DNA from 4 places in the Mesorhizobium sp. B2-8-9 genome. Region 1 is predicted to be linked to each of the others. Evidence: predicted binding sites of a transcription regulator. Region 1 holds the regulator's gene; each other region holds the start of a gene.
The links. The regulator LexA, encoded in region 1, represses DNA repair genes until DNA is damaged. The targets are predictions, from matches to a motif close to TGTTCNNNNTGTGTTCNG.
Positions count from the first base shown of each region.

Region 1 (7,575 bases):
GACCCCGATGCTGGGTTCCGAAATCCAGACACGGCTGACGGGCCGCCTCGTCACCGCCGAGGCGATGGCCAACGGCCGTGTCCGGCTCACCATAGATCTGATATCCACGGAGCGTCCGAAGCTGCGCTACGCGCCGGACCGCATCAGGCTGTCGGCGCGCAGGATCCCGTCCGGCATGTCGGCCGGGTCGATGCTGACCGGCTATGCCAAGCTGCTGCCGCCGACAGGTCCTGTTCGGCCGGACAGCTACGACTTTTCCTTCGACAGCTATTTTGCCGGCATAGGCGCCAGCGGCTTTTTCCTGGGCGATCCGAAACTTGTCGCGCCGACCCCGAGTGCGCCAACGGAGGTGCCGTTTGGCGCGCGCGTGGCATCGGCCATAGAAAATGCTCGCGAGGGGATTGCCGACCACATCAGGAGCAGCATCGGCGGTTCCGAGGGCGAGATCGCGGCGGCGCTGATCGTCGGCGTTCGTGCTGGCATTCCGGAAGCCATCAATGAGTCGATGCGGCGGACCGGCATCTACCACATCATTTCGATCTCCGGCCTGCATATGGCGCTGGTCGCCGGCACGATCATGGTGCTTTTGCGCGGCGCCTTCGCGCTGTTTCCGGACTTCTCGTCGCGCCGGCCGGTGAAGAAATATGCCGCTGGCATCGCGCTGGCGTCGATCGCCGCCTATCTCGTGATCTCCGGCATCGTGGTGGCGGCCGAGCGAAGCTTCATCATGCTTGGCGTGATGCTGGTCGCCGTGCTTTTCGACCGCGCGGCGCTGACCATGCGCAACCTGGCGATCTCTGCCATCGCCGTCATCCTGGTCTCGCCGCATGAAGTGGTCGGCCCGAGCTTCCAGATGTCCTTCGCCGCCACCGCCGCCCTGGTCGGCGCCTATGCCGGCTTTGCCGACTATCGCGCCGGCAAAACGACCGCGCCGCCGGCAAAGCGTTCGTTTCTCGGGTTCTTATCGCGAAAACTGGCGATTGGAGCGGGTGGCGCCGCCGTGACGTCGCTCATCGCGGGCAGCGCAACATTGTTGTTTGCCATCTGGCACTTCCAGCGGGTGTCGCCGCTCAGCCTGCTGGCCAATCTGGCGGTCATGCCGATCGTCTCATTGGTCGTCATGCCGTTCGCCGTGCTGAGCGCGCTGGCCATGCCCTTCGGCTTAGACGGTCCCTTCCTCTTTGTCATGGGCAAAGGCCTGACGGCGATGATCGCCATTTCGGCATGGATTTCCGAGCGCTCACCGGTCGACGCCGTGGGGCTGATCTCGATCCAGTCGGTGCTGCTGGCGACGGTCGCGCTGGTCATCGCGACCATGGCTACCACTTGGCTGAGGCTTGCCGCCGTACCTTTCGCGCTCGCTGCGCTGCTGGCCATTCCGCACGTCCGCACACCGGACGTACTTATCTCGGAGGATGCGCATCTGGTGGCGATGCCGATCGGCGGCGGCGAGCTTGCCGTCAACCGCGAACGCTCCAACGAGTTCACCACCGACAACTGGAAACGGGCGCTGAAAGCCGAGGAGATCGTGCCGCCAGAAAGGTTCGCCAAAGATACGCTGGACATTGCCGATCCCGTCGAGCTGCCGCCCGGCTCGCCCTTCTATTGCAGCGGCGATCTCTGCATCGGTCGGCATCCTTCCGGCGCGATCGTCGCGCTCGCCGAGACCCGCGACACCGCCCGGCCGGCCTGCGGCTTCGCCGACCTCATCGTCATCAACGACGCCACGGCCTATAACCCGTGCCGCGATCCGCGTGTGCTCGTCGTCACCAAGCGGCAGCTGGCGCGCGACGGCAGCGCCGCCGTTTTCTTCGATCCGCAATCGGCAACCGCGCGGCCAACCGTCCGCTACGCGGTCGTAGAACCATACCGACCCTGGCACGAGCAGCGGAAATACACGCGCGAGGCGAGGGGACTGGCGCCCTATAAGCAGCCGGAGAAACCAGCCGCCGCACCGGGCCAATAGATTGTCGTTCGGGCGAAGAAGGCCGGGGCAGTTCTGCTCAGTAGCGGCGGATAAGTCCCACGAGCTTGCCCTGAACCTTGACCCGGTCCGGTCCAAAGATCCGGGTCTCATAGGCCGGGTTGGCGGCCTCGAGCGCGATCGAGGCACCCTTGCGGCGGAAACGCTTAAGCGTCGCCTCCTCATCGTCGACCAGCGCCACCACGATCTCGCCCGGGCTTGCGGTGTTGGCATTGCGGATGATGACGGTGTCGCCGTCGAAGATGCCGGCCTCGATCATCGAGTCGCCCTTGACCTCCAACGCGTAATGCTCGCCGCCCATGATCATGTCCGGCGGCACCGAGATCGAATGCGTCTGGTGCTGGATGGCGTCAATCGGCACGCCGGCGGCGATGCGGCCCATCACCGGAATGGATACGGCCGCCGCGGCCTCGTCGTCATTGCTTGGCGTCGGGGTGCGCGATGGCGTCGTCGGCTTGACCTGGCGACTGAGATTGCCTTGGCCGCCCTGGATGATGCTCGGCGAAAACTTCTTCGCGGCATTCAGGCCAGGCGCGATCGAGTCGGGTAGGCGCAGCACTTCCAGCGCGCGCGCCCGGTTCGGCAGCCGGCGAATGAAGCCACGTTCCTCCAGCGCAGTGATCAGCCGGTGGATGCCGGACTTGGAGGCAAGGTCGAGCGCCTCCTTCATCTCATCGAATGATGGAGGAATCCCGCTCTCCTTCAGGCGTTCATGGATGAACATCAGGAGTTCATGTTGTTTGCGCGTCAGCATCGGCGGCCCCCACGGGTTCTGAAACCAGAATCAGAAAAACAAACCCAGAACAAACACTATCTGTTCCAGTTGTGTTCCGCAACCGTTTAAAGTTTAGTGAATTTGTTAAGGCTGCCGAAACAATGTCGCATCCGGTGACGGCCGGCTGCCCCTCCTGGGGCAGCGGCATTGATTTCGCTCGATTTTGGAGTTCCCCTTACGCTGAAATACAACCCGCCACGATCACGAAGCCGTGGTTGGGATCACGTCGGCTCTACCGTAAGCGCGTGGCACCGTGAACGAAACGAACCCAAAATGCCAACCTTGGCGAAGTTCCGATCCGCAGTCTTCGCCGTCTATGGACCAGCTAACGTAGGACCAAAGGTTCTTGCCCTGTCGCCGACGGTGGTGAGACAACCCCCTTGGCCAGATCGAAATGGAGGCGGCAGCACAATGAGGGGAATTCCTGATCTCGCCGAAGTCGAGGCGATGGATGCCGCGGATCCGCTGCGCGCCATGCGCGATCGCTTCGTCTTGCCGGAAGACGTCATATACCTCGACGGCAATTCGCTGGGCGCTGCTTCGGTAGACGCCTTCAGCGAGATCGAGACTGCCGCGAGGCAGGAATGGGCGCGGGATCTCATCCGCGCCTGGAACACCGCCGGCTGGTTCGATATGCCCATCGAGCTGGGTGACCAGCTAGGACGGCTGATCGGCGCGAAACCCGGCCAGACGGTCGTTTGCGACACGACTTCGATCAACATCTACAAGGTCCTGCATGCGGCACTTGCAATGCGGCCCGAGCGTTCGGTGATCGTTGCCGAGGGCGACAGCTTTCCGACCGACCTCTACATGGCGGAAAGCGTCGCATCGACGCGGCTCGGCACGGTGCTGCGGCTCGAAGGCACCGATGCCCCGACGATTGAGGAACTGGTTGACGATCGCGTCGCGGTCATCTTGGTCAACCACGTCAACTACAAATCCGGCCGGCTGCGCGACATGGCGGCGCTCACCCGTAAGGCTCATGAAGCCGGCGCGCTGATCGCGTGGGACCTCTGCCACACGGCGGGTGCGCTGCCGGTGGATCTCGACGGCTCTAATGCCGATTTCGCCATTGGCTGCACCTACAAGTATCTCAATGGCGGGCCGGGCTCGCCAGCCTTCATCTACGCCGCGAGCCGCCATCACCGCGACATTCGCCAGCCGCTCAGCGGCTGGTGGGGCCATGCCCGGCCTTTCGCGTTCGAGCAGGGCTACGCCGCGGGCACGGGCATCCGGCGGTTCCTGTGCGGAACGCAACCGGTGCTGTCGATGCGCGCGCTGAAAGGGGCGCTGGATATGTGGAACGATGTCGACATCAGGGCCGTGCGGAGAAAAAGCGTCGCGCTGACGGACCTGTTCATCCGGCTTGTCGAAGCCAAATGCGGCGGCTTCGGTCTTGAGCTGGAGAGTCCACGCAACGGCGCCGAGCGCGGCAGCCAGGTGTCGTTCGCCCATCCGCATGGCTACCAGGTGATGCGTGCGTTGATCGAGCGCGGCGTGATCGGCGATTTCCGCGCGCCATCCACCATTCGTTTCGGCTTCACGCCGCTCTATGTCGGCTACCGCGATGTCTGGAATGCGGTCGAGGTGCTGCAGGAAATCCTGCGCACTGGCATCTGGCAAGACGCGCGCTTTGCCATCAAAACAACCGTTACCTGACTTTGAATCGGCGATGCCGAACAAATGACCTGATCGAGGAGACACCGTTGCTGGGACATCGTATTGCCGACTGGGATGACGCCTATGCAAATGGCGCCAATATCGCGGGCGGCGACCGCTGGCCGGCTGCGTGGGATCGGCCGGCGCGGGCGTTTCGCGAAAGGCTGCTGTCAGAGGGCAGGGCGCGGCTCGATGTTGTCTACGGCGAAGCGCCGCGCAATCGCTTCGACCTGTTTCTCCCGTCTGCGGCGCCAAGGGGGCTCGTCGTGTTCATCCACGGCGGCTACTGGATGGAGTCGGACAAGAGCTCCTGGTCGCATCTGGCTGGAGGCGCGCTCGGCCGCGGCTTTGCCGTCGCCATGCCCTCCTACACGCTGTGCCCGCAGACCAGGATCGGCGGCATAGTCGGCGAGGTCGCTGCAGCGATCGAGAAGACGGCGGCCATGGTCGATGGTCCGCTGATGCTGACCGGGCACTCGGCCGGCGGGCATCTCGCCAGCCGGATGGTGACCACGGCCTCACCGCTATCATCCGATGTGGCGCGGCGCATACGCCAAGTGGTTTCGATTTCAGGCCTGCACGACCTTCGGCCGCTGATGTTCACAGCGCTGAACGAGACCCTGAACATCGACGAGCCGGAAGCGCGGAGCGAAAGCCCGGCATTGTTGCGGCCTCGACAGGGAGCCTGCATCACCTGCTGGGCCGGCGGCGGCGAGCGTTCGGAATTCCTGCGTCAGAGCGCGTTGCTCGCCAACATCTGGACCGGGCTCGGCGCCTCCACCCGTTCAGTGGTCGAGCCGGACCGGCATCATTTCAACGTTGTCGATGGCCTCGCCGACCGGGATCATCCCCTGACCCGTACGTTGGTGGACGAATAAGGTTACGATCGACTTCGTCGACGTATCAGGATCGACTTCGTCGAAGCCTAGCGCAGCATGAGCACGCTGCATTCGGCGCCGGCTTCCGCCGCCGGCGCAAAGGGCTCGCGCACGATCAGGCCGTTGGCGTCGGCGAGCATCCGCAGCATCGAGGAGTCCTGGATTCCGAAAGGCGTCGCGACGAAGGTGCCGGCGTCCTCGCGCACGACCGCGCGCACGTAATCCTGCCTGAGATCGTTGGCCCGGATCGCAGTGCCAAGCCGAGCCGTTCGCACGTCCTGCCGATGATCGCGGCCGCCGAGCCGCGCAAGCAGCGGCTTCAGGAAGAGTTGCGAGCAGACAATGCTTGCCACCGGATTGCCGGGCAGGCCGATGCAGCGGATATTGCCAAGCCGGCCAAACATCAGCGGTTTGCCGGGGCGCATGGCGATTTTCCAGAAATCGAGCTGCATGCCTTCGCCGGTCAGCACGTTATGGACGAGGTCGTGGTCGCCGACCGAGGCGCCGCCGAGCGTGACGACGACATCGGCGTCCGCCTCGACCGCTTTCCGGACCAGCGCGGCAATCGCCTCCTGGCGGTCGGCGGCGATGCCGAGATCGAGCGCGAGCGCGCCGACCGACTGGGCGGCGGCGGCAACGCCGTAGGCATTCGACGAAATGATCTGGTCAGGGCCGAGCGCGCTGCCAGGCGGCAGCAATTCGTCGCCGGTGGCGATGATCGCGACCAGCGGCCGGCGCACGACGTTCAGGGCTGGGTGGTTGGCCGAGGCCGCCAGCGAAAGGGCCGCTGCATCGAGCACGCGGCCCTTTTCGAGCAGCACGTCGCCCTGGCCGAAGTCGAGCCCGCGGCGGCGCACATTACGTCCTTCCGCGGTCGGCTCGGTCAGCTCGATCCTGCCATTGCCGAGGTCGCGGACGTTTTCCTGGATGACGACCGTGTCGGCGCCCTCCGGCAACGGCGCCCCGGTGAAGATGCGCACGGCCTGGCCTTCCCCGACGGTTCCGGAGAAACCGCGCCCGGCAGGCGCCATGCCGATGACCTCGAGTAGCGCCGGCGCCGAGGCGACATCGCAGAAGCGCGCGGCATAGCCGTCCATCGCGGAGGCATCGAAAGGTGGCTGCGTGCGCAGCGCGACCACCGGCTCGGCCAGCACGCGGCCCGCCGCGTCAGCCAGCGGAACGCGCTCGCCCGGCAGAGCCGTCACGCCGTCCAGCAGGCGTTCGAGCGCCTCGGTGACCGGAAGCAAGGCCATTATGAACCTGCCTTGTAGTCGCCTGATTTGCCGCCGGTCTTCTCGACCAGCCGGACGCCGGAAATCACCATCCCGCGGTCCGCTGCCTTGGCCATGTCGTAGATGGTGAGGCAGGCGACTGAAGCGGCGGTCAGCGCCTCCATCTCCACGCCCGTCTTGCCGGTGACGCGGGCGAGCGCGGTGACCTTGAGACCTGGCAAGGAATGGTCCGGCTCGATCTCGACGCCAACTTTGGTCAGAAGCAGCGGATGGCAGAGCGGGATCAGTTCGTGCGTCTTCTTTGCGGCCATGATGCCGGCGATACGGGCAGTCCCCAATACGTCGCCTTTCTTGGCGTCGCCGGCCAGGATCATCTCCAGCGTTTCCGGCTGCATGGAGACGAACCCTTCAGCGACTGCCGTGCGCGTCGTCTCGGCCTTGTCGCCGACATCGACCATGTTGGCTTCGCCCTTGGCGCCAAGATGAGTAAGGGAGGCCATCCTCAAACGGCCTCGGCACGCGCCTTGCCGGTGAGCAGCAGTTGCGTGGCGGCGGCCACGTCGGCCTGCCGCATCAGGCTCTCGCCGACCAGGAAGGTGCCGATCTTGCTCTTCTCCAGCCGGCGGCAGTCCTGATGTGTGAAGATGCCGCTTTCGCTGACCAGCAGCCGATCCGCCGGCACCATGGCCGCCAGCCGCTCCGAAACGTCGAGGCTGGTTTCAAAGGTTCTGAGATCGCGGTTGTTGATGCCGATCAGCCTCGACGAAAGGCGAAGCGCGCGTTGCATTTCCTTTTCGTCATGCACCTCGACCAGAGCGTCCATGCCGAGCTCGAAGGCAGTCGCTTCAAGATCCCTGGCAAGCGCGTCGTCGACGCTCGCCATGATGATCAGGATCGCGTCGGCGCCCCAGGCGCGTGCTTCGTAGACCTGGTAGGGATCGAACAGGAAATCCTTGCGCAGAGCCGGCAGGCGCACCGCTGCCCGAGCGGCTGTCAGGAATTCGGGAGCGCCCTGGAAAGACGGGGCGTCGGTAAGCACCGAAAGGC
Region 1 is NZ_VFTQ01000006.1:154,129-161,703, forward strand. It holds gene FJ423_RS10120 (ComEC/Rec2 family competence protein) at 1-1,966, shown strand, start outside; gene lexA (transcriptional repressor LexA) at 2,004-2,738, opposite strand; gene kynU (kynureninase) at 3,171-4,418, shown strand; gene FJ423_RS10135 (alpha/beta hydrolase) at 4,466-5,296, shown strand; gene glp (gephyrin-like molybdotransferase Glp) at 5,344-6,549, opposite strand; gene moaC (cyclic pyranopterin monophosphate synthase MoaC) at 6,549-7,028, opposite strand; gene trpC (indole-3-glycerol phosphate synthase TrpC) at 7,031-7,575, opposite strand, start outside.

Region 2 (7,575 bases), on a different contig from region 1:
TGGCCGGTGCTGGCGTCAAAGCAGCATCAGCTGCTCGCCGGCACTGGCGCCTGCGACGAATTGGTCGGTGCGAAGCTGCCGCCGCTCGACATTGAGGCCGAGCCGCTTGGCGGCGATCTCGAAGCGCCGGCCGATCTGCCAGGCATAGGGACCGGCGCCCTTCATGCGCTTGCCCCATTCGGAATCGTAATCCTTGCCGTCGCGCATCGAGCGGATAAGCGACATCACATGCCGGTAGCGGTCGGGATAATGGCGCAACAGCCAGTCCTTGAAGATCGGCGCCACTTCGAGCGGCAGGCGCAGGATGACGTAGCCGGCCTCCCGCGCGCCGGCGGCTCTAGCCGAATCGAGGATGCGCTCCATCTCGGGATCGGTAAGCCCCGGAATAATCGGCGCCACCATGACCGATGCCGGGATGCCGGCGTCCGAAAGCTGCCTGATCGCCTCCAGCCGCTTCGTCGGCGTCGAGGCGCGTGGCTCCATCGTTCTCGCCAGCATGCGGTCGAGCGTCGTCACCGACAGCGCCACCTTGGCAAGGCCGCGCTCGGCCATGCGCGACAGGATGTCGATGTCGCGTGTCACCAGCGCCGACTTGGTGACGATGCCTACCGGATGACCGCGCGCTTCCAGCACTTCCAGGATCTCGCGCATGATGCGGTATTGCTTCTCGATCGGCTGGTAGGGATCGGTGTTGGTCCCGATGGCGATCGTGCGCGGCTGGTAGCCCGGTTTCGACAATTCCCTGTCCAGCATGCGCGCGGCATCCGGCTTGGCGAACAGCTTCGATTCGAAATCGAGCCCCGGCGACAGGCCCATGAAGGCATGCGTCGGCCTGGCGAAGCAGTAGACGCAGCCATGCTCGCAGCCGCGATAGGGGTTGATCGAACGGTCGAAGGAGATGTCAGGCGACTCGTTGCGCGTGATGATGGTGCGCGGCTTTTCGACCTGCACTTCCGTCTTGAACGGCGGCAGTTCCTCCAGCGAGTTCCAGCCGTCGTCGAACACATGCCGGCTGATCGGCTCGAACCGGCCGGACGGATTGATCCCGGCCGAGCGGCCGCGATTGCGATCGGGCCGCACGCGCAAGCCGCTCTGCTCGATCATCGCGTTCGCCATCTCGGCTCGGCCTGCTCCGAAAGCGGCAATGTCGGCGCGCACGATCTGTTCCATTTTCGCCCTCTCCCAGGGACTGTCGGCAGGCTGTCGAATCGCTCTGTTCATGAAACTATTCCTATTTCGCCGAAGAGAACAAAGCAAGAACTTTTTCGCTTGAAGCGCGCAACTGGCGCATCGCCGCACTTTCCGCTATTCGGCTAAAATGCTCAGCGTCCTTATCGAAACCCGCAACGACGAAGAGGGGCTTGCCCGTACGCTCGCCTCGCTGGTCGGCGGCGCGGTCGAAGGCGTCGTGCGCGACGTGATCGTCTGCGATCAAGGCTCGACCGATCAGACGCACCGGGTGGCCGAGCATGCCGGCTGCCACTATGCGACCGGCGGGATCGGCGCCGGTATCGGCCAGGCCAAGGGCGACTGGCTGCTCCTGCTCGAGCCGGGGGCGCGGCTCGCCGAGGGCTGGATCGACGAAGTCGTGGCGCACACCGCGAAACAGACCATGCCGGCGCGCTTTTCACGCGCCCGCGCCAACCGTGCGCCTTTCCTGGCCAGGGTGTTCTCGAGCAATCGTGCGCTGGCCGAGGGGCTTGTCATCAGCAAGCGTCAGGCCTCGGCTCTGGCAAAGAGCGCGCGCAGCGCCGAAGCCCTGGCGCGCGGCCTGGCGACCAGAAGGCTGAACGCCGAAATCTGGATCGCGCCGCCGAAATGATGCCCCGCCGTGCCGGCCGGGCGCCTTAACTGAGCTTTACGAGGTGGGCTTGCCGCCGCGCCTGAGATGCTCGTCCAGCCGCGGCATGATCTCGACGAAGTTGCAGGGCATCTGCCGGTAGTCGAGCTGCGCCTTGATGATGCCGTCCCAGGCGTCCTTGCAGGCACCGGGCGAGCCCGGCAGCACGAAGACGAAGGTGGCGTTGACGACGCCGCCTGTTGCCCGGCTCTGGATCGTCGAGGTGCCGATCTTGTCGTAGGAGATGCGGTGGAAGACTTCCGAAAAGCCGTCCATGCGCTTTTCGAAGATCGGCTCCAGCGCCTCCGGCGTCACGTCGCGGCCGGTGAAGCCGGTGCCGCCGGTGGTGATCACGACATCGATGTTTTCGTCCTTCGACCAGCCGAGCACCTTGTCGCGGATCTTTTCGCGGTCGTCGGTGACAATATCGCGCGCGGCGAGCGTATGGCCGGCTTCCGCGATGCGATCCGCCAGCGTCTGTCCGGATTTGTCGTCGGCGAGGCCGCGCGTGTCGGAGACGGTAAGCACGGCGATGCGCACCGGAATGAAGGGCCGGCTTTCGTCAAGCTTCGCCATCGCTCACCTCCATGCTGCGCGTCGCGGCAACGAACCAGTCGGGGTGGCGGGCGCGGATCTCGATCGCCGCGCGTTTTGCAACATTGCCGGTCTCGAACAGGCCGAAACAGGTGGCGCCCGAGCCGGACATGCGCGCGAACGCGGCGTCGGCTTTTTTCAGTGCCTTGAGCGCCTCGCCGATCGCAGGTTTGATCGAACGCGCGGCAGACTCAAGATCGTTGCGCGTCGTCTCCAGCCAGTTGCGGATCGTGTGGAAATCGAGGCGCTTCGGCAGCGGCGGCAGCCTCTCGTTATCGCGGCTGGAGAGCGCCTTGAACACGTCCGGCGTCGAGACCGCGATGCCCGGATTGACCAGCACCAGCCCAAGCGCAGGAAAGGCGGATAGCGGCGAGACTTCATCGCCGATACCGCGTGCGATCAGCGGCTTTGATTCGAGGCACATCGGCAGGTCGGCACCGAGCGAAAGCCCGATCCGGGCCAGCGAATTGTCGTCGATATCGAGCTTCCAGAGCCGCGCCAGGCCATTAAGCGCGGCCGCCGCGTCGCTCGAGCCGCCGCCGACTCCGGAGGCGATGGGCAGGTTCTTCTCCAGCCGGATGGCGACCGGCGGTCCCTGTTGCATGCCGGCTTCCCGGCGCAAGGCATCGCGCGCCTTCACCACCAGATTGTCGCCGTCGAGCGGCAGCCCGGCGGCATAACGGCCGGATATCGAGAAGTCATCCTCTTCCGCCCGCTCGATCTCGAGCCGGTCGCCGAAGCGGGTGAAGACGGCAAGGCTGTCGATGAGATGGTAGCCGTCGGCGCGCTGTCCGATGACATGCAGCGCCAGGTTGATCTTGGCAGGCGCAAGCCACGTCCGGACCTCTGTGCCGGGCTCCAGGATGTCGGCTGCTGGCGAGATGGGATCAGTCCTTGGCGAGACGATATTCGCCGGTCTTGGGGTCCTTGACCAGCGTGCCCGTCGTGCCGTTCGCCGCCTGTCTTTCGGTGCGCCGGATCTTGGCCGTCACGCGTTCGGCCTCGCGCACGAAAGCGCGGTAGCCAAAGTAAGCGGCGGCGCCGACAACGGCGAAGAAAATGATCTGCGGCATCTCTAAAACTCCTCCCGCGTCCTCGCGGCAAGGCCGGCCGGACAGGCTCGGTCAAGCGGCCATGCTAGCCGCATTCATGGCTTTTTCAAAGCCCGAAGCGCGCCCACAGCGCGCGCTCTTCCGCCGCATCGAGGACGCCGCTGGCGGCGGCCGCCGCGATATCCGGCGCCGAAACGCGCGAGCCGAACAGGCCGAAACGGCCGAACAGACCGCGCGGCGCGGTGATCAGCTTGAGCTGCGTCTTTTCGCCGAAACGGGTCTTGAGCACGCTGCGCATATCGCCCAGCGCATCGACAAGGCCGAGCTCGAGACCGCGCTTGGCGGTCCAGAACAGGCCGGTGAACAGGTCCGGGTCGTCCTTGAGCTTGCTGCCGCGCCGTTCCTTGACGAGGTCGATGAAGGTCTCGTGCACTTCGAGCTGCAGCGCCTTCAGCCGTTCGACGTCCTCCTCCTTCTCGGGCTTGAACGGATCGAGCACGGCCTTGTTCTGGCCGGCGGTGTGGACGCGCCGCTCGACGCCGATCTTCTTCATCAGCTCCGGGAAGCCGAAAGAGGCCGAGACCACGCCGATCGAGCCGACGATCGAGGACGGGTCGGCGAAGATCTCGTCGCCGGCAACCGCGATCATGTAGCCGCCCGAGGCCGCCACGTCCTCGACGAAGACCAGCACCTTCTTGTTCTTTTCCGCCGCTAGGTCGCGGATGCGCTTGAAGATCAGCCGCGACTGCACCGCTGAGCCGCCCGGCGAATTGATCGAGATGGCGACCGCCGGCGCGTCGAAGCTGAACGCCTTTTCGATCAGGCCGGCCGTCGAGGCGAGCGACAGGCTGGGCCGGAACTGGCCTCCGCCGGCCATGATGGGGCCTTGCAGCCGGATGACCGGAATGGTGACGACTGTCGAGCGCCAGGATTTCGGCAGCAGGCGGTTGAAAAGGCGTTTCACGAACGATTGTCTCCGGACAAAAGGCAAAGGAGCAAGATGAGATCAGGTCGGTTGGTCTGTTTCACGGGCGCAGCGTCATCCTGCTTGGGCATGTAAGGAACTCGCCGGCCAACGGCAATGCCGCATCGCCGGCCAGTGCATGTCGCGCAAAAGTGTGCAGCGGTTTTGCGAGAAAGACATGCATAAAACAAAAACTTGAAGCGGGTCGCTAGAATCCATTTCAACGCGACGCGCTTCAAGGATCAATCGCCGAACAGCGATGCCAGGCCGTTATTGATCATTTCCGTCCGCTCCGCCGGCCCGTTGCCGGACGGCCCGTGCAAGATGAGCGGCGGGCGGATCGACAATTTTCCGCGCGCGCCGAGCACCGCCCTGACGACGATGCGGATCGCCACCGCATCCGGCCGCGGATGCACGCACAGCAACTCGGCATCGCCGAAGCGTCCTTCGATCGCGTTCAGGATGGCAACCAACTGCTCGGGCCGCGCGATGACGGCCAGCCCGCCGCGCGGCCTGGCGACGGCGGCGGCGCTCCTGATCCAGCGCTCGAACAGGCCGTCCTCCGCCACATGCGCCTCTCTGCGCAACGCGTCGGGCGTCGAGCGATCCTCGGCCGCGTTGAACGGCGGGTTCATGATGACGAAGTCGAAGGAGTTGTCGGCAAGCCCGGCCTCGGTCCGCGCTCGACCGGTCAGCGTCACGTCGGCGGTCAGCACCGAGGCGCGGTCGCCGAGATGGCCATTGCCGGGATGCGAAAGCGTGGCAGTGGCGAACCCGGCCATTTCGGCGGAGCGCTCAACGAGCACGGCCTGTGCCGCTGGGCAGCGCGACAGCACGGCAAGGGCGGCGGCGCCGGCGCCCGCGCCGAAATCGGCGAGCCGGCCGGAAAAGCCGGACGGCACGGCGGCCGCCAGCATCATGGCGTCCATGCCGGCGCGATGACCGCCGCGGCTCGGCTGCACCAGCCAGAAGCGCCCGCGATGGAAGGCATCGATCGTGTGCGCCGGCGTATCCGGGACGGGGGCGGTGCTGGCTCCCATTATTTTTTGCGGATCTCGTTCTCGATGCCGGCATCCTTGAGGATGCGCCGTGCGGCATCGACCTTTTCGGCGTCGACCATCACGCGCCGCGGCAGGATGCCGAGCGAACCGTCGAGCACGCTCATATTCTGGTCGGCGACGAAACAGGCGATGCCGGCATCGCGCATCAGCGATTCGACAAAGGAGATGACGACGGCGTCGTTGGTGCGGACAAGCTCGATCATGAAACGAAAATCGCAGGTTGTGGCGTTCGTGTAAACGTGCGCGTGGACACTCCGTCGGCGGAGCCGCGCTAATTCGCCTCTTGCCGTGTCCGGTTGCACCGCCCTAGAGTCGGCGAGGGATCAAGGGTGCGTCAGATTGACGGGAGTTGTCGTGGTGGGTGTCGTTCTCAACATCGAAGGCAAGCGGGAACCCGCTTCCATCAAGGATTTGATCGATCTGACAGCCGCCGATATGGGGCGGGTCAACGAGCTGATCCTGTCCAAGGCCGGCTCCGACGTCGAGATGATCCCGGAGATCGCCAATCATCTGATCTCCTCCGGCGGCAAGCGGCTCAGGCCCATGCTCACGCTCGCCGCCGCGCAGATGTTCGGCTATTCCGGCGAAGGCCATGTCAAGCTCGCGACCGCCGTCGAATTCATGCACACGGCGACGCTTCTGCATGACGACGTGGTCGACGAGAGCGCGCTGCGCCGCGGCAAGAAGACGGCGCGCATGATCTGGGGCAACCAGGCGAGCGTGCTCGTCGGCGATTTCCTGCTCGGCCAGGCTTTCCGCATGATGGTCGAGGTCGGCTCGCTGGAAGCGCTGGACATCCTGTCGGCCGCAGCCTCCATCATTGCCGAGGGCGAGGTCATGCAGCTGGCCGCCGCCAAGAACCTCGAGACCACCGAGGACGAGCATTTCGCCGTCATCAAGGCCAAGACGGCGGCGCTGTTCTCGGCCGCCGCCGAAGTCGGGCCGGTCATCGCCCAGGCCTCGCGCACCGATCGCGCCGCGCTTCGTTCCTACGGCATGAATCTCGGCCTTGCCTTCCAGCTCATCGACGACGCGCTGGACTATGGCGGCTCGAGCAAGGATCTCGGCAAGAATGTCGGCGACGATTTCCGCGAGGGCAAGGTGACGCTGCCGGTGATCCTCGCCTACCGGCGCGGCACCAAGGCCGAGCGCACCTTCTGGAAGCGCGCCATCGAGGACAACGTCGCCGACGATGCCGGGCTTGAAAAGGCTATCGGACTGATGGCCCGCCACGGCGCCATCGCCGATACGATCGGCCGCGCCCGCCATTTCGGCGAGATCGCCCGCGACGCGCTGGCGCCGCTGGAGGCGACGCCGCAGAAGTCGGCTTTGATCGACGTGATCGATTTCTGCATCAGCCGCGTCAACTGAGCCCGCGGATCCGGCACATTTGGGTCCGCCGGGAAGGGCGCCTGTGAATCCCGCGCCGGCCGTCTCGACAAACGGCGGTCCGGCAAATTATCTATAAAATATGGCCAGCAAAGAAGACACGATCGCCGTCCGCATCAGCAAGGAACTGGCGGACCGCATCATTTCGGGCGCCATCGAGCCCGGCTCGCGGCTGCGCCAGGACCATGTCGCCCAGGAATTCAACACCAGCCATGTGCCCGTGCGCGAGGCCTTCCGGCGCCTGGAGGCTCAAGGATTGGCGATCGGCGAACCGCGCCGCGGCGTGCGCGTCGCCTCTTTCGATCTCGGCGAGGTCAGAGAGGTGGCCGAGATGCGGGCGGCGCTCGAAGTGCTGGCGCTGCGCCATGCCGTGCCGCATCTGACGGCGTCGATCCTCGATCAAGCCGAGGAGGCGACCAAGGCCGGCGACAAATCCCGCGACGTGCGCTCCTGGGAAGAGGCCAATCGCACCTTCCACCGGCTGATCCTGGCGCCCTGCAGCATGCCGCGCCTGCTCTCCACCATCGACGACCTGCATGCCGCGAGCGCGCGCTTCCTTTTCGCGGCCTGGCGCTCGGAATGGGAAACCCGCACCGACCAGGATCATCGGGCGATCCTGAGCGCCCTGAGACAAGGCAACACCGAATCGGCCGCCGCGACACTCGGGCGGCACGT
Region 2 is NZ_VFTQ01000027.1:38,594-46,168, forward strand. It holds gene FJ423_RS25805 (PA0069 family radical SAM protein) at 16-1,170, opposite strand; gene FJ423_RS25810 (glycosyltransferase) at 1,319-1,822, shown strand; gene moaB (molybdenum cofactor biosynthesis protein B) at 1,859-2,416, opposite strand; gene FJ423_RS25820 (4-(cytidine 5'-diphospho)-2-C-methyl-D-erythritol kinase) at 2,403-3,296, opposite strand; gene FJ423_RS25825 (hypothetical protein) at 3,322-3,507, opposite strand; gene FJ423_RS25830 (S49 family peptidase) at 3,593-4,450, opposite strand; gene FJ423_RS25835 (methyltransferase) at 4,693-5,490, opposite strand; gene FJ423_RS25840 (DUF2007 domain-containing protein) at 5,490-5,714, opposite strand; gene FJ423_RS25845 (polyprenyl synthetase family protein) at 5,869-6,882, shown strand; gene FJ423_RS25850 (GntR family transcriptional regulator) at 6,983-7,575, shown strand, end outside.
Region 2: FJ423_RS25805 (PA0069 family radical SAM protein) is a predicted target of LexA. The motif match lies at 1,245-1,262, and genes of this name have one in related genera.

Region 3 (7,575 bases), on a different contig from region 1:
GAATGCTCGACCATGCGCGATTCGGCGGCCCCATGGCAAATCGCTCATCCGGCGGCGACACCGCGCCTGAGCACGGCAGGCGGCCTCTCCGCGAGGATCTCCAGCACGCGCTTCCAGCGCGCGCAGCGGCTAAAGTCCTTCTGCTCGATGGCCTTTTCGGCCTTCATGGCCGCATAGAGCGGCGCCTCCGCGCCAAACTCCCTGACCAGCCAGTGCGCCTCCTGCCTGGCGCGGCGTTCGTCCTCGTCAACGGGCATTTTGGACATTGTGCCTGCTCTCCGTACCTTCGATGCCGACCGCAAGGCAGCTGCCAATGACGAGGCCGGCGCCGGCAACAGCCGTCATCGACAAGCTTTCGCCCGAGAGCGTCAGCAGAAACGTGGAAGCTATCGGTGTCAGATAGGCGACGACCGCTATCCTGCCGCCGTGGTCGAGCTTTGCCGCGCGCGACCAGAAATAATAGCCGAGCCCCATCGGGCCGGCGCCGAGATAGAAGCCGAGCAGAAGATGCGCGCCGGTCGGGCGCACGACGCCATCATGCAGGCACCAGGCGAAGGTGAGCGCGACACCGATCAGCGCCGAAGGCAGGAGCAGCCGCTCGGGCGACACGGCGAGGCGGCCGACAGCGAACGAGTAGAAGGCCATGCAGAGCGCGGAGCCGAAAGCGGCGAGATAGCCGACAAGGCTGCCGCCTTCGAACCATGCCCCGTTGGACCAAAAATGCGCGCGGCCGCCGGAGATCACCAGCGCCACGCCGACGAAACCAAGCGCCGCCGCCAGCCCGAGCAACACCGGACGCCGCGGCCTGCCAAGCAGGATGACCGCCGCGGCAGTCATCAGCGGCCAAGTATAGGCGACAAGGTTCGCCTCGATGACCGGCGCCGAGGCGAAGCCGATATATTGCAGGACCATGGTGCCGACCAGGCCGAGGAAGCCGACGAGATAGGCGAGCGCGGCATTTCCCTTCTCCCCTTGTGGGGTCCGAAGGACGGGGCGAGACCCGTGGCTCGCCTCCGGGCGGTGGCCTCGCGTAGCGAGGACGGATGAGGGGTGTTCCAGGGAATGCCAGCGTCTCACTCCGCTGGAACACCCCTCATCCGTCTCGGCGCTGCGCGCCGATCCACCTTCCCCCACAAGGGGGGAAGGAAAGAGCCGGATCAGCGCGAAAACAATCGTCGCGCCGCAAAATTGCAGGAACTGCACTTGCGACACCGGATAGACGGCAAGCAAGGTCTTGCCGACCAGGGCGTTGGTCGCCCACAGCGCCACGGCGCCGAGGGCGAAGGCAAGCGCCGCGCCGAGGGCGCCGGAAAGGCTTTGGCTTTCCGGCATGACCGGCCCGAGGCTCAGCGACACTGAAGGCGGCTGACACTCGACCGGATCGTCGGTCATTACCAAGACTCCCTCGCCCCGCCGGAAACCGCTTCCGCCGTCGGCTGCGGCACAGGATGTTCCTCGGCATGGCGGCGGTAGGCGGGCAGCTGGTTGGTCCAGACATCCTCGGCCAGCTCGTTCACCCAGGCACGGTCATGGTCGTTGTCGGCGGCGAGGTAGAACATGCGGTTGTCGTCGACATAGGGTTTGGCCGTCGAGCGCTGGTTGAGCACCAGGGTGACGCGCTCGCCGAGCTGGATCGGCGCGGTGCGGTGGAGCACACCGAGGAACTGGCCGAGCGTGGCGTAATTCATCTTGTGGTCGATGCGCATGATCTTGTTGCGCGGCAGCTCGCGGCCGGATTCCAGGATCGAGCGGCCGGTCTCGGAATCGTCGCAGTAGATTTCCAGATGACCGCCGATGAGAGGATCGCTGATCGACAGCGGAATGAGCTCCGTCACCGGAACGCCGTCGCAATGCCATTCGACCGCGCCATCCCTTGGATTCATGAAGGTGACGGTCGAGCCGACGATCGACAGCGGATAGGGCTCGAGCTTGGTTCCCATCATGTCGGACAATCTTTCCAGGCGCAGCTTGTCGTGCAAGAGCTCCTTGATCTCGGGAATATAGCGGTCGGCACCAGTGATGAAGGTGAGGTCGAGGTGCTTGTGCACGGCATGGCTGGCCTTCAATTTGAGCGCCGCTTCTTCGATGGCGGCAAGCAGAGCCGGGTCGTAACCGTGACGATACTGGGCGACGCCGAAACCCGACACTTTCCAGGAGGTCTCATGACCAATGATGGCCTCGCGGCTCATTGCACAGCGCAGTTCGGGAATTGTATGGGCGTTCATTCTATTTTCTCCAAGATGGGGGCAACACTTGGTTAACAGTCATTTAAACACCTACCCCTGTAAATTTAGGAATGCTGGTGGTAGCGTAAGCGCAGCTTAAGGTCGAAACCCCGTGCGACTGCTCAGTCAGGTCAATCTCAATTCGCTGAAAATCGTGGAGAGCGCCGCGAGGCACAGGAATTTCACGCGCGCCGGCGAAGAGCAATTCATCACCGCTTCCGCCGTCAGCCAGCGCGTGAAGAGCCTGGAGGATCAGCTGCGCTTCAAGATCTTCGAGCGTGGCGGCAACGCGGTGTCACTGACGCCGGAGGGCGAGACCTATGTGGCGCGCGTGCGCGAGGCGCTGGAGCGGATCGTGGCGGCCAGCATGGAGGCTACCGGCCAGTCGCAGGCGCATGTGTTGCGGATCTGCGTGCTGCCGACCTTTGCGGCGCGCTGGCTGTTTCCGCGGCTTTCGGCCTTCCAGCATCAATATCCCGACATCGAGATGCGGGTGTCGACCTCTTACGCCACCCATGAATTCTCGACTTCGGAATACGACCTCGAAATCCGTTACGGCGACGGCAATTTCCCCGGTCTCACGTCGGAGCTGCTGTTCAAGGAAGATCTGACGCCGGTGTGCAGCCGCAAACTCTTCCATGAGGTGCTGGGCGACAAACCGCTGTCGAAGGTAGTGCCGGAGGATCTGCGCTACTTCACGCTGCTACACTCTGACACGTGCACGCAGAACTGGCAGTCGTGGCTGGGCTTTGCCGGCGCAAGCTTCGTGCTTGGCGAAACGAGGAGCGTCTATTTCGATAGCTGCATGATGTCCTACGAAGCGGCCAATGCCGGCATGGGCTTTGCCGTCGCCAACCGCGCCTATATGGCAAGCGACATCCGCGCCGAGCGGCTGGTGGCCCCCTTCGCGGTCCACCATCCCAACACGGCGGGTTGGTATTTCGTCAGCCCCATCAAGGCGGTCGGCGCCCGCAAGGTCGAGCTGTTCAAGCGGTGGATCATGGCCGAAGCGGCGCTGACGCAGCGCCAGTTGGACATCGAGATCGCCAACGTGCCGGTACGGCGCGTGGCGATGGCGTGAAGGCCAGTCTTCCACGGATGCTCACTTGAGCGAATTCCGCACCTCCGGAGGCCTCGCAATGGCGGGCTTTGCAGAATTTCGTGATTTTCTGTGGTTCCCTAGCCGGCTAGCGTGATCGCGCCATGACGCGAAGCGGAGACTCAGCTATCTTGTGTTGTGCGGCGGGCCTGATTTTCCCGCTTGGCCGGCGCTACCCAGCTTCCTCCCAAGCAGCGCCGGCCTTCTTCGTTTCAGCCCGACGATAATCTCGGCAAGGCCGGCCCTGGCGCTATTGCTTCGGCGGGGTGCCCGGCTGATCGCCGCCGGTGGTCGATTTCGGCACAGGGTTCTTGTCGACCTGTGGGTTCTGGTTGACTTCATCGCCCGGCGCCTTGGTGGGCGGCACGCTGTTGTCGCAGGCGGCGAGCACGAGCCCTGCCGCAAGAGCCAGCAGCACAGGAAGCTTCTTCATGACGACCTCCTCTCGTTCGCTCCTTTGAGGGGCAAACGGGACGGTGGCGGTTTGGTTGCGTTGACCGGCGGGAACCAACCGATCCGAGTCCGGTTGGAATCCCGAGCCAATCGAACGCAACGAGGAAACTGATTATGGTCCGCCTTCTGCTTGCCGGGCTTTTTGCCTACACCGCCTATCGCGTTGCCGTGAGGATCATCGACGAAGTGCCTGGAGACGTCGCGCCGCTGGATATGCCGGGCGACGAAAGGCGCAATTTGCGGCGCCAGTCGGCGGCAATGGGGGTCGAGCCGAAGCGGTAGCGGCTCTTTCGATTGGGAATAGCCCCTTCCGGTGAAGCGTGGATGTCGGCGCTGCCCCTCTCCGGCCGCTTCGCGGCCATCTCTCCCCCCTTGCGCGGGCCGAGGAAATTATTGCGAACAAAGCGGAAACGATGCTTGATGGGCGATGAACATCGCCGCTCGTGATTCGTCCTTCGAGGCGCCCGCCTATCTTGGCCGGCTGAACGACGAGCAGCGGCTGGCGGTGATGCATGGCGACGGCAAGGTGGCGGCGCCGCTGCTGGTGATCGCCGGCGCCGGCTCCGGCAAGACCAACACGCTGGCGCATCGCGTCGCCCATCTCATCGTCAGGGGCGCCGATCCGCGCCGCATCCTGTTGATGACCTTCTCGCGCCGCGCGGCGGCCGAGATGGCCAAGCGCGTCGAGCGCATTGCCGGCGAGGTGCTGGGGCGCGACGCGGCAATCATCGCCGACGCGCTGGCCTGGGCCGGCACTTTCCACGGCATCGGCGCGCGACTGCTGCGCGACTATGCCGAGCAGATCGGCCTCGCCCCGGCCTTCACCATCCATGACCGCGAGGATTCGGCCGACCTGATGAACCTTGCCCGACACGAGCTGGGATTCTCGAACACCGAAAGCCGCTTTCCCACCAAAGGCACCTGCCTGCAGATCTATTCGCGCGCGGTGAACGCGCAGGCGCCGCTGGCAGAAGTGCTTGGTTCGGCCTTCCCCTGGTGCTCGGGATGGGCCGAACAGCTGAAAGAGCTGTTCGCGGCCTATGTCGAGGCCAAGCAGGCGCAGAATGTTCTCGATTACGACGACCTGCTGCTCTACTGGGCGCAGATGGCGGCCGAGCCGGAGATCGCGGCGCATCTCGGCGGCCGCTTCGACCACGTGCTGGTCGACGAATACCAGGACACCAACCGGCTGCAGGCCTCGATCCTTCTGGCGCTGAAGCCGGACGGCGCCGGGCTGACCGTGGTGGGCGACGATGCGCAGTCGATCTATTCCTTCCGCGCTGCCGAAGTGCGCAACATCCTCGATTTCCCGAAACAATTCGCAAAGCCCACCGAGATCGTCATGCTGGAGCGCAACTACCGCTCGACCGAGACGATCCTGGCCGCCGCCAACAAGGTGATCGGCGAGGCCAGCGAGCGCTTCACCAAGAATCTGTGGACCGAGCGCCGGTCCTCGCACAAACCGCAACTGGTCAGCGTGCGCGACGAGGCCGAGCAGGCCAACTATGTATGCCAGGCGATCCTGGCCGAGCGCGAGGCGGGCACGGCGCTGAAGGCACAGGCGGTGCTGTTCCGCACCTCGAGCCATAGCGGGCCGCTGGAGGTGGAGCTGACGCGCCGCAACATCCCCTTCGTCAAGTTCGGCGGCTTGAAATTCCTCGATGCCGCGCATGTCAAGGACATGCTGGCGATGCTGCGTTTTGCCGAGAACCCGCGCGACCGCGTCGCCGGTTTTCGCGTGCTGCAGCTTATGCCGGGCATCGGCCCGTCCGCCGCCTCGCAGATCGTCGACGCCATGGCGACATCGCTGGACGAGACGCTGGGCCTTGCCCGCTTCCGGCCGCCGCAGCGCGCCGCGCAGGACTGGCCGGTCTTCCTCGACATCTATGGCGGCTTACGCGCCGGCGCCAAATGGCCGGCCGACCTCGAGCGGATCAGGCTGTGGTACGAGCCGCATCTGGAGCGCATCCATGAGGATGCGATCACGCGCCGGGCCGATCTCCTCCAGCTTGAGCAGATCGCATCGACCTATCCGTCGCGCGAGCGCTTCCTGACCGAGCTCACCCTCGACCCGCCCGACGCAACAAGCGACCAGGCCGGGCCGCCGCATCGCGATGAGGATTATCTCATCCTATCGACCATCCATTCGGCCAAGGGCCAGGAATGGAAGAACGTCTTCGTGCTCAACACCGTTGACGGCTGCATCCCGGCCGATCTCGGCGTCGGCACCAAGGAGGACATCGAGGAGGAGCGGCGCCTGCTCTATGTGGCGATGACCCGGGCCAAGGACAGCCTGCATCTCGTCGTGCCGCAGCGCTTTTATCCGCACAACCAGGCGGCGCGCGGCGACCGCCACGTCTATGCCTCGCGCACGCGCTTCATCCCGGCCTCGATGCTTTCGGCCTTCGAGCAGTCGTCCTGGGCGAGCGCCGCGCTCAAGGACGACCCGCGCCAGCGGCCGGGCGTCAAGGTCGACCTCGGCGCCCGCATGCGCGGCATGTGGAAATAGGCTGCCTGGCCGTTCCAGCGACTGCAAGGCAAAGAGCCCGATTTGTCTCCGCGTCAGCGGGGGGGGGGACGCCATCCTTGAGAAAACAGCGGCATGCGTGGAACCTCCCGCCGCAAGCCGCGTTGTGTGGCGTCCTTCCCCAGCCAGGGAGGCTCGCCGCCTCCGCAGCCAACTGACGAGGTCCGAATGCACGACAGGACGTTCTTCACACCGGTCGCCCTCAGCGTCGGCGCCGGCCACAAGCGCATGATCGCCTCGCTGTTCGAGATGCATGATTTCCTGACCGAGTTCCCGCCGTCGCGCCGCCGCCTCAGCTATGGCGCCGCGGTGAAGGCCTGCGAGGCCGCGCGGAATGGAGAAATCCCGGTCGAGGCCGCGCGCGATGCGCTGATCACCTTCGCGGTGACGGCAGGCGTCTTGTGGCCTTCGGAGCAGCCGGTCGTCTCGGTCAAGCCGGTGGCGCGCGGCTATGGCGGCTTCGCCGCCTGAATTTTACAGAAGACCGCCCTCCCGGAAAGCCCGCCCTCAGTGGCGGGTTTTCCGTGACGTCATTCCGGCTTGGCGGCCGCCGGTAACGTTTCTGCGAGCGGCGCGACCGGCTCGGCCGCGGTCACGAAGGGATAGACGAGCTGCTGGTGATAGAGCTGCGGCACCGGCTCGTCGATGCCGTATTTTTCCGGCATATGTTGCGGCATGAACAAGGTGCCGCCGATCAGATCGAGGACGGGCAACTGTCCGGCGAAGTTCTTGTCATAGGCCTGGCGTTCGTTGGCATGGTGCCAGTGATGAAACTGCGGCGAGGCAATCAGCCATCTCAGCGGCCCGAACTTGATGCGGGTGTTGGAGTGGATGAACACCGACTGCCAGTGATAGATCAGCACATAGATGAGAACCGCTTCGCCGGAAAAACCCAGGGCGAAGAGCGGCAGGAACGAAGCCGACTTGGTCAGGATCTGATCCACCGGATGCACGCGGTGGCCGGCCAGCCAGTCCATCTCCTCGATCGAGTGATGGATGGCGTGAAAACGCCACAGGAACGGCACCGCGTGAAAGGCGCGATGGGCAAAGTAGAAGCCTATATCGGCGATGAGCAGGGCCTCGATCGTCTGCAGCCATAAAGGCTGCGACCGGACGGCGGCCGAAAGCGCCTCGGGAACGACGCGCGGGACCACCAGCATCGCAGCGCCGATCACCAGCAACAGGCCGAACTTGATGACGATGCCGTTGAAGAGCAGATAGAAGACGTCGTTCAGCCAATGCCGGCGCGTGGCCGATTGCTCGGCATGCAG
Region 3 is NZ_VFTQ01000031.1:3,010-10,584, reverse strand. It holds gene FJ423_RS27430 (hypothetical protein) at 45-266, opposite strand; gene FJ423_RS34380 (DMT family transporter) at 247-1,332, opposite strand; gene FJ423_RS33740 (hypothetical protein) at 1,392-2,225, opposite strand; gene FJ423_RS27405 (LysR substrate-binding domain-containing protein) at 2,338-3,306, shown strand; gene FJ423_RS27400 (hypothetical protein) at 3,575-3,757, opposite strand; gene FJ423_RS33735 (hypothetical protein) at 3,892-4,059, shown strand; gene FJ423_RS27395 (ATP-dependent helicase) at 4,205-6,286, shown strand; gene FJ423_RS27390 (DUF982 domain-containing protein) at 6,473-6,775, shown strand; gene FJ423_RS27385 (sterol desaturase family protein) at 6,835-7,575, opposite strand, start outside.
Region 3: FJ423_RS27395 (ATP-dependent helicase) is a predicted target of LexA. The motif match lies at 4,162-4,179, and genes of this name have one in related genera.

Region 4 (7,575 bases), on a different contig from region 1:
GAAGACCCGCCGATCCCTGCACCTTGATGGCGTCGTTGGCGATCGAATTCGCCATGATGACGCAGCCGGCCAGTTTGACGCTGGTGCTGCCGGAGAAAAGTGCTGCCTGGGAGGCCGACGGATTGAGCGCTTCGATGCAAGCTTTGGAGGCGTCGGTGATCAGCGCCACCGCCCTCGCCCGCTCCGGTACTTTTGTCTGAGTGAAGATGGACGTGAAGATCCGGTCGAGATCCTGGTTGAGGATGACCTCGACCGCCTTCTTGGCCGTGTTCGGTCCCGACGCCGGCGGGGTGTTGACGACAATGGTGCCCGCACCAAGGCCATTCGAGGCGGCCGATGACGCGGCGGCGGCGGTGATGGCATCCGTGTTGGATCCGGCGATCTTTTCCAACGCGCCGGCATAGGCGGCCGCGTCGGCGATCGCCTGCAGCTTCAGGCTCGAATAGTACCAGTAGGAGGTCTCGACGCCGAGCCCGGCGCCGCCGACGACGACCGGCAAGGTGAGCGCGAAAATGGTGGCGACATTGCCGCTCTTGCCTTCGCAAAAGCGTCGAGAGCCGCGTCGAGAAAAAAGATTTCTGATGAACCGACCTGAAAAGGCCATGGCCGAGCGCACCCAAGCTATCCCAGCCGTTACGTCATCATTGCCGTATGAACGAATGCCTAATTATTTCGCTCGATTTTTGCCGGTGGGACCCTAGCGCTCCGCTGCCTCCGCCTTGCGCCGCACGCACTAAGACTTAAGGCCTATAAAAGATCGGACTTAAGGTTTAAGCGTCGGTAAAACCATGCATTTTAGCTCTCTCTGCATTTTATCTATTTTGGAAATCGACCGTAGAGACGGCGCGCATATCACTCTCGGACATATGACGAGGGCGAGCTCCATGTTGGGACGTTTTTTGGCATCGAGGGGCGGCAACTTTGCGATCGCAGCCGCGTTCGCCATGGTGCCGCTTATGCTTGGCGTGGCGGCATCCATCGACCTGATAGGCACGAGCGACGACGCCGCGCAGTTGCAGAACTCGCTGGACGCGGCCGGCTTGGCGATCGGCACGAAATACCTGCCAGGCATGTCGGCAAGCGACGTGCAGCAACTCGGCCAGACCTTCTTCGCCGCCAATATGAGCGCAGCCGACGCGCAGGAACTATCGGGCAGCCTCGCCGCCTTCCAGGCCAGCGCGAGCGGCGGTCCGGGTGCCTATTTCATTTCGCTGTCGTCGAGTATCAGCCGGCCGGCCTTCGTCGCCGGCATGCCGGCCTGGCAGGCGACGCGCACCGCCTCGGTCAAGCTCAAACCCGGCGCGCAAGCCTGCGTGCTCGCGCTCGATCAGCACGCCGACGGCGCGGTCAACCTGCAGGGCTCGACCAATGTGGCGATGAACGGCTGCGTGATCGCGGCCAATTCAGACGCGCCCGACGCCGTCAATCGCGGCGGCTCGGCGATCGTCAGCGCCGGCTGCGTCTCGACAGTCGGCGGCACGCAAGGGCTGACGCCGCCGAACGCCACGCTTTCCTGCGGCGCGCCGCATGAGAACCAGTATGCTTCGTTCGATCCGCTGGCCGACGTCGTTCCTCCCGCCTATACGCTGTGCCTGCCGGTGCCCAATGGCAAAACGGTGACGCTCTCGCCGGGTACCTATTGCGACAAGACCTTGTCGGGAAAGATCACCCTCAATCCGGGCACCTACATCATGCGCAATGTCACCATAAAGCCGGGCGGCAACGGCAGCCTGAGCGGCCAGGGCGTGACGATCTTCCTGATGGAGAACTCACAACTCTATATCAACGCCAACGAGCAGGTGAACCTGTCGCCGCCCACCAGTGGCCCCTACGCCGGAATCACCATCTACCAGGCTCACGGCAACACACAGGCGCTGACGCTGAACGGCGGATCGGGCTCCGTGGTCAGCGGCTTTATCTACGCCCCGGACGCCGTCATCACCTATGCCGGAAATTCGGACATGAACGCCCAGGGCAGTTGCCTGCGGCTGGTCGGCGATACCATCTCGATGACGGGGAACTCGGCCGTGAAGTCGGATTGCACGGCCGAACTCGGAGGCCGGGCGGCGTATGCGGGCCGGATGATCACCCTGGCGAAATGAGCACCAACCTCCTCCGCCAGGAGGAGGACGAGATTGCGCCTAGCCGACAATATCCGCACCCGCTCGCTCGTCGAAGAGCACGGCGCAGCCGCGCTTGAGCGCGACCTGCGTCAAGGCGTTGGCCGCATCCTCATCCGACGAGACGAAATCGCCGGTCAGGACGCGCAACTCCTCGACGGCCCTCGACATCGGCACGATACGGCCGGCCGAACGGTCGCTCACGCAGGCGTCGATGACGCACAGAAGATCGATGAGTTCGAAATTGTCCATGGCGGCCTCCGCCAGCGCCATCCCTTCGCTCCGTCAACGGCCCGGGGCGCGGACTGGTTCCCGCGCCCGGCTTCATCCGCGCGGCCTGGCGGGCGCGAGCTTGAGATCGAAGCGGGCCGGCAGGCATGGCTCGAGGCAGGCTCGGCGCAGCGATCCGGTCGCAATCGTATCGACCGGGAGAAGGATCACCATACGGGCCTGGCGCTCGGGCCAGAGCGGCCTGCCGAAGACGAAGAAGACGCCGCCGACCAGGCCGGCCAGAAGCAGTGCGGCAAACAGATTGGCGATCATCTTACCGGGTTGCACGGCTGGCAACTCCAGGAGCGGTTTCAGGGGAAAGGCGTGCCCGCCATATCGCAGGAATAGCGGGCACGCCGTGGTCAACCGCCGATGAAGGGACTTTGTCCGGCGGCTTGCTAGCCAATGATTTTGGTGCCGTCGTTGTTTCCTGAAAATAGGCGTGTCGGGCCTCTGCGTTCGTGCGATGGGACTTCGGTCCGAAGATGGCCCGGGACCGTCGCCCGAGGGCCTGGAATATCCACCTTCCACGACAATGCGCCAAGCGTTCGGCTGAGCTCGCGGTCACCTCTATTAATTAGCAATCGCTCATAATAAGGCTTATGAATACACTCGCGGTCGCCGACGATCGCAACGTCAGGCGCCGCTTCACACATGGGAGGGATACCATGGCCGAAGTTGCAATGAAGGTGACGAAACTCGAATCCAAATCGCACAACAATCCCGATGAGGTCCGCGCGCCCGCCAAGACGCGTGTCGAGATCGTCCGGCTCCCGGGCTATACGCTCGGGCGGATGAACATGCAGCCGGGCTGGAAATGGTCCGAATGCGTGAAGCCGGTGGTCAAGACCGACAGCTGCCAGGTCTCGCATGTCGGCTATGCCGTGTCCGGCTCGATCACCGTACGGATGACCGACGGCACGCAAAAGACCATCGAGGCGGGCACTTCCTACACCATCCCGCCCGGCCACGACGCCTGGGTGGAAGGCAACCAGCCGTTCCAATGCATCGAGGTGCTGAGCGCCGAAGAATACGCCAAGCCGGCATAGCGCAGACAGTCGCAATTTACGTTCAGAAGCGAAGGAGGGATCGCCTCGCGAGGCGATCCCTCCTCATGCTGCGGCGGCGTGTCCCGCGCAAAGGTCATGCGCACAACCGGCGTTCTATCTGTGGCTGCGCCCCCAGTTGTGGAAACCTGCACGGCCAAGCGTGGTGGCTTGACAGAGAGCTTCTTTTGTTCTCTTTATGTTCCGTTAATTCCCCTTACAAAAGACGCAGCTAATGCTGCAATGCCACACAAATGGCCATGGGAGCGCGCGATGGCCGCCACGAACACCGCCGCGGCCGCCACCATCCTGCATGCCGACCTCGACGCCTTCTACGCCTCGGTCGAGCAGCTGCTCGATCCGTCATTGCGTGGCAAGCCGATCGCCGTCGGCGGAGGCGTGGTGCTGGCGGCCTCCTATGAGGCGAAAATCTTTGGCGTGCGCGGCGGCATGCCGGGCCGCAAAGCGCGCGAGCTCTGCCCTCAGCTCATCTTCGTCGGCGGTCATTTTTCCGAATACCAGCGCCTCGGCGACGCCGCGATCAAGGTGCTCGACGACTTCACGCCGGCGGTCGAGCGCATCTCGATCGATGAGGCTTTTGCCGACGTCGCCGGCTGCACGCATCTGTTCGGATCGCCGCAAGAGATCGCGCGAAAAATCCGCGAGCGGGTGAAGGCCGAGCTCGGTCTGCCGATCTCGATCGGCGTGGCGCGGACGAAGCATCTGGCCAAGATCGCCTCGCAGGTAGCCAAGCCCGACGGGCTGGTGGTGGTCGAGCCCGACAGCGAGCTCGCCTTCCTGCACGACCTGCCTGTCACGCTGATGTGGGGTGTCGGTCCGGCGACCAAGGCCAGGCTGGCCGAGATCGGCGTCGAGACGATCGGGCAATTGGCGCGCACCCATAGCGGCGCGCTGGAGCGGCTGATCGGCCATGCCGCCGGCCAGAAGCTTGCCGCGCTCGCCTGGAACCGCGACCCGCGAAAACTCGAGGCACACCGCCGCGCGCATTCTGCCGGCGCGCAATCGGCGCTCGGCAGGAAGCCGGCAGTGCCGCGCGTCTTCGTGCCGACGCTCCTGCATCTGGCCGACCGCGTGGCCAGCCGGTTGCGCGCCAAGGACCGGCCCGGGCGCACAGTGACGGTGCGGGTTCGCTTCGCTGATCTGCGCGCTGTGAGCCGCTCGATCACGCTCGACCAGCCGATCCAGGCGACCGCGATGCTGGCGGAGATCGCCGAGGAACTGGTGCGCGGCGTGCTTGCCGCCCATCCGGGCGAGAGGGACATCTCGCTGCTCGCCATCTCTGTCTCGCATCTGGAGGAGCATGCCGAGCTGCAGCTCGAACTGCCGCTCGGGCTGGCGGACGAGAAGCTGAGGCCCGGCAGCCGCAAAGGCCTGGCGCGCTTCGGCGCCGACCGGGCGGTGGACAAGATCCGCCAGCGCTTCGGCAAGGAGGCGGTCGGCTACGGCACGGTAGCGCTGGAAGGTCCGCGCTCGGTGCCGGACGGGTTTAGGGAATTGGCCGAGAAGGAGCTGTGAGTGGCTGAGGCATCTCCTCTGGCGCCATTGGAGATTGACGAAAGCCTACGCGCCGTCCGTGCGCTGCGTACCAACCGCTTCGGGTAATCTCCCCGTCCGTCGGCGCGGGCCGATTTCCAATCTGTGAAGTTACGCGTTCCCCCACTTGCAAGAATGTCGGTGCTGGGCTCGATTGAGCAAAGCCAGGCTTAAGGACGCCGGGCGGACAGGCAAAGGGGGCCGCGATGGAGCCGATTGCGGCTGGATCACCACCGGACGCGGATGGCGGCGCGCCCGAGCGCTACGATCTCGGCCTCTGCCTGTCGGGCGGCGGCTACCGCGCCATGCTGTTTCATGCTGGCGCGCTATGCCGCCTCAACGAGGCCGGGCTGCTCCAGAAACTCGACATGGTAAGCTCGGTCTCGGGCGGCTCGATCGCCGCCGGGCTGCTGGCGGTACTTTGGCCGCGTTTCGCCTTCGTCAACGGTGTCGCCGCCAATTTCGATATCTATCTGGACAGGATACTGGAGTTCTCGCAGGTCTTCCTCGACGCGCCGGCGATCTTCAAAGGCCTGCTCAACCCGCTTTCGAGCGCGGCGCGCGAAGTCGCCGCCTGCTACGAGAGACATTTGTTTGACGGCTCAAGGCCGATGTTGAAGAGCCTGCCGGAAAAACCCTGGTTCGTGTTCTGCTCCAGCAATCTCGGCACCGGCTCGCTGTTCCGGCTGTCGCGGCGCTATATCGCCGACTATCGCATCGGCGTCGCCTACCAGGCCGACCTGCCGGTGGCTCTCGCGGTTGCCGCCTCCTCGGCCTTCCCGCCTTTCCTGTCGCCGCTGCGGCTCGACCTCACGCCCTCCGCGTGGAAGAACGACAAGCTCGACCCCTCTGTCGGCCCGCCGGTGCCGCCGCGGCGCGCCGTGCTCACCGATGGCGGCGTCTACGACAATCACGGCATCGAGCCGGCGCTGAAACGCTGCCGCTGGCTGCTGGTCAGCGACGCCGGCGCGCCGTGGCAGGCTTCGAGCGCCGGCTACCGGAACTGGTTCTCGCAGTTGAAACGCGTGCTCGACACCACCGACAACCAGGTGCGCTCGCTCAGGCGCCGGGATCTGGTGGCGCGTTTCCAGGCGGCCAAGGACGCCGACGATCGTGGCCTGGCCAATAACGCGACCCGGCCCGGCTATGCCGCGACGCGCGGCGTCTTCTGGTCGATCGCCAGCAAGCCCGACACGACCGAGCCGACCTTCGTGCAGACCGCCACCACCGCGCCTGCCGATATCGGCACCTCGCTGCATTTCCTAGGCAGCGAAGAGACGGTCGATCTGGTGAACTGGGGCTATTGCGCCGCCGACCAGGCGCTGCGCGGCTGGTACGAGCCGGCAGTGGCTGCGGGCAAGGGCGTGCCGCTGAAAGCGGGCGACGTGAAGCCCGGCCGCTGCGCTGTGGTGTCGAAGACGCTGATGAGCATGTTCAAGGTTTGAGGGTGCTCGAACTGCCAATTTCCCCCTTGTGGGGAGATTGGCAGTTCCGCCGCCCTCGCCAATTATCAATCGCCTTGGCGCAATCCAATCCGGTTCATCCCCTGCCCAGCGCATGCTAACAGGATCGCTTTCAACCCAAACACCCGGGATGGACAGCGACATGGCGATAGACAAAGTAGCTTTGGTGACGGCGGGCGGCAGCGGCATGGGCGCAGCGGCGGCCAGGCGCCTGGCGGCGGACGGATTCAAGGTCGGCGTGCTGTCCTCCTCCGGCAAAGGCGAAGCGCTGGGCAAGGAGCTCGGCGGCTTCGGCGTCACCGGCTCCAACCAGTCGAATGAGGATCTGAAGCGCCTTACCGATGGCGCGGTGGAACGCTGGGGCCGCATCGACGTGCTGGTCAACAGCGCCGGCCACGGGCCGCGTGCGCAGATCATCGAGATCAGCGACGAGGACTGGCACAAGGGCATCGACACCTATTTCCTCAACGCCGTGCGCCCGACCCGGCTGGTGACGCCGGTGATGCAGAAGCAGAAGGGTGGCGTTATCATCAATATCTCGACCGCGTGGACGTTCGAGCCGAGCGCGATGTTCCCGACGTCGGCCGTGGCCCGCGCCGGGCTTGCCGCCTACACCAAGATCTTCGCCGACACTTATGCCCCCGACAACATCCGCATGAACAATGTGCTGCCGGGCTGGATCGACAGCTTGCCGGCGACGAACGAGCGCCGCGACAGCGTGCCGATGAAGCGCTACGGCACTTCGGATGAAATCGCCGCGACGATCTCGTTCCTGGCCTCGGACGGAGCCGCCTACATCACCGGACAGAACATCCGCGTCGATGGCGGCATCACAAGAGCAGTGTGAAAGGAGCGGTGTGAGGCAAAGAGGACGCCGCCCCTAGATCATCCGGGCCTGCGGGAATTGAGAACCCACAGAAAGACTATCGAGGCGACCAGGACGATCGAATTGCCGACCACGATGTTCCAAAAACGTGTCGGATCGTCCGCCAGAGCGACCCAATGCAACTTGCCGCGGACTTCGCCTGTCTTGATGCCGCAGGCAATGTTGTAGATCGCGATGGCGGCGAGCGCCGCCATCAGGACAAACAGGTCATTGTTCTTGTTGCGATCCATGGAAGC
Region 4 is NZ_VFTQ01000022.1:41,334-48,908, reverse strand. It holds gene FJ423_RS23390 (pilus assembly protein TadG-related protein) at 1-604, opposite strand, end outside; gene FJ423_RS23385 (pilus assembly protein TadG-related protein) at 885-2,102, shown strand; gene FJ423_RS23380 (hypothetical protein) at 2,142-2,393, opposite strand; gene FJ423_RS23375 (polymerase) at 2,445-2,678, opposite strand; gene FJ423_RS23370 (cupin domain-containing protein) at 3,059-3,439, shown strand; gene dinB (DNA polymerase IV) at 3,710-4,972, shown strand; gene FJ423_RS23360 (patatin-like phospholipase family protein) at 5,197-6,435, shown strand; gene FJ423_RS23355 (SDR family oxidoreductase) at 6,596-7,300, shown strand; gene FJ423_RS23350 (hypothetical protein) at 7,339-7,569, opposite strand.
Region 4: dinB (DNA polymerase IV) is a predicted target of LexA. The motif match lies at 3,626-3,643, and genes of this name have one in related genera.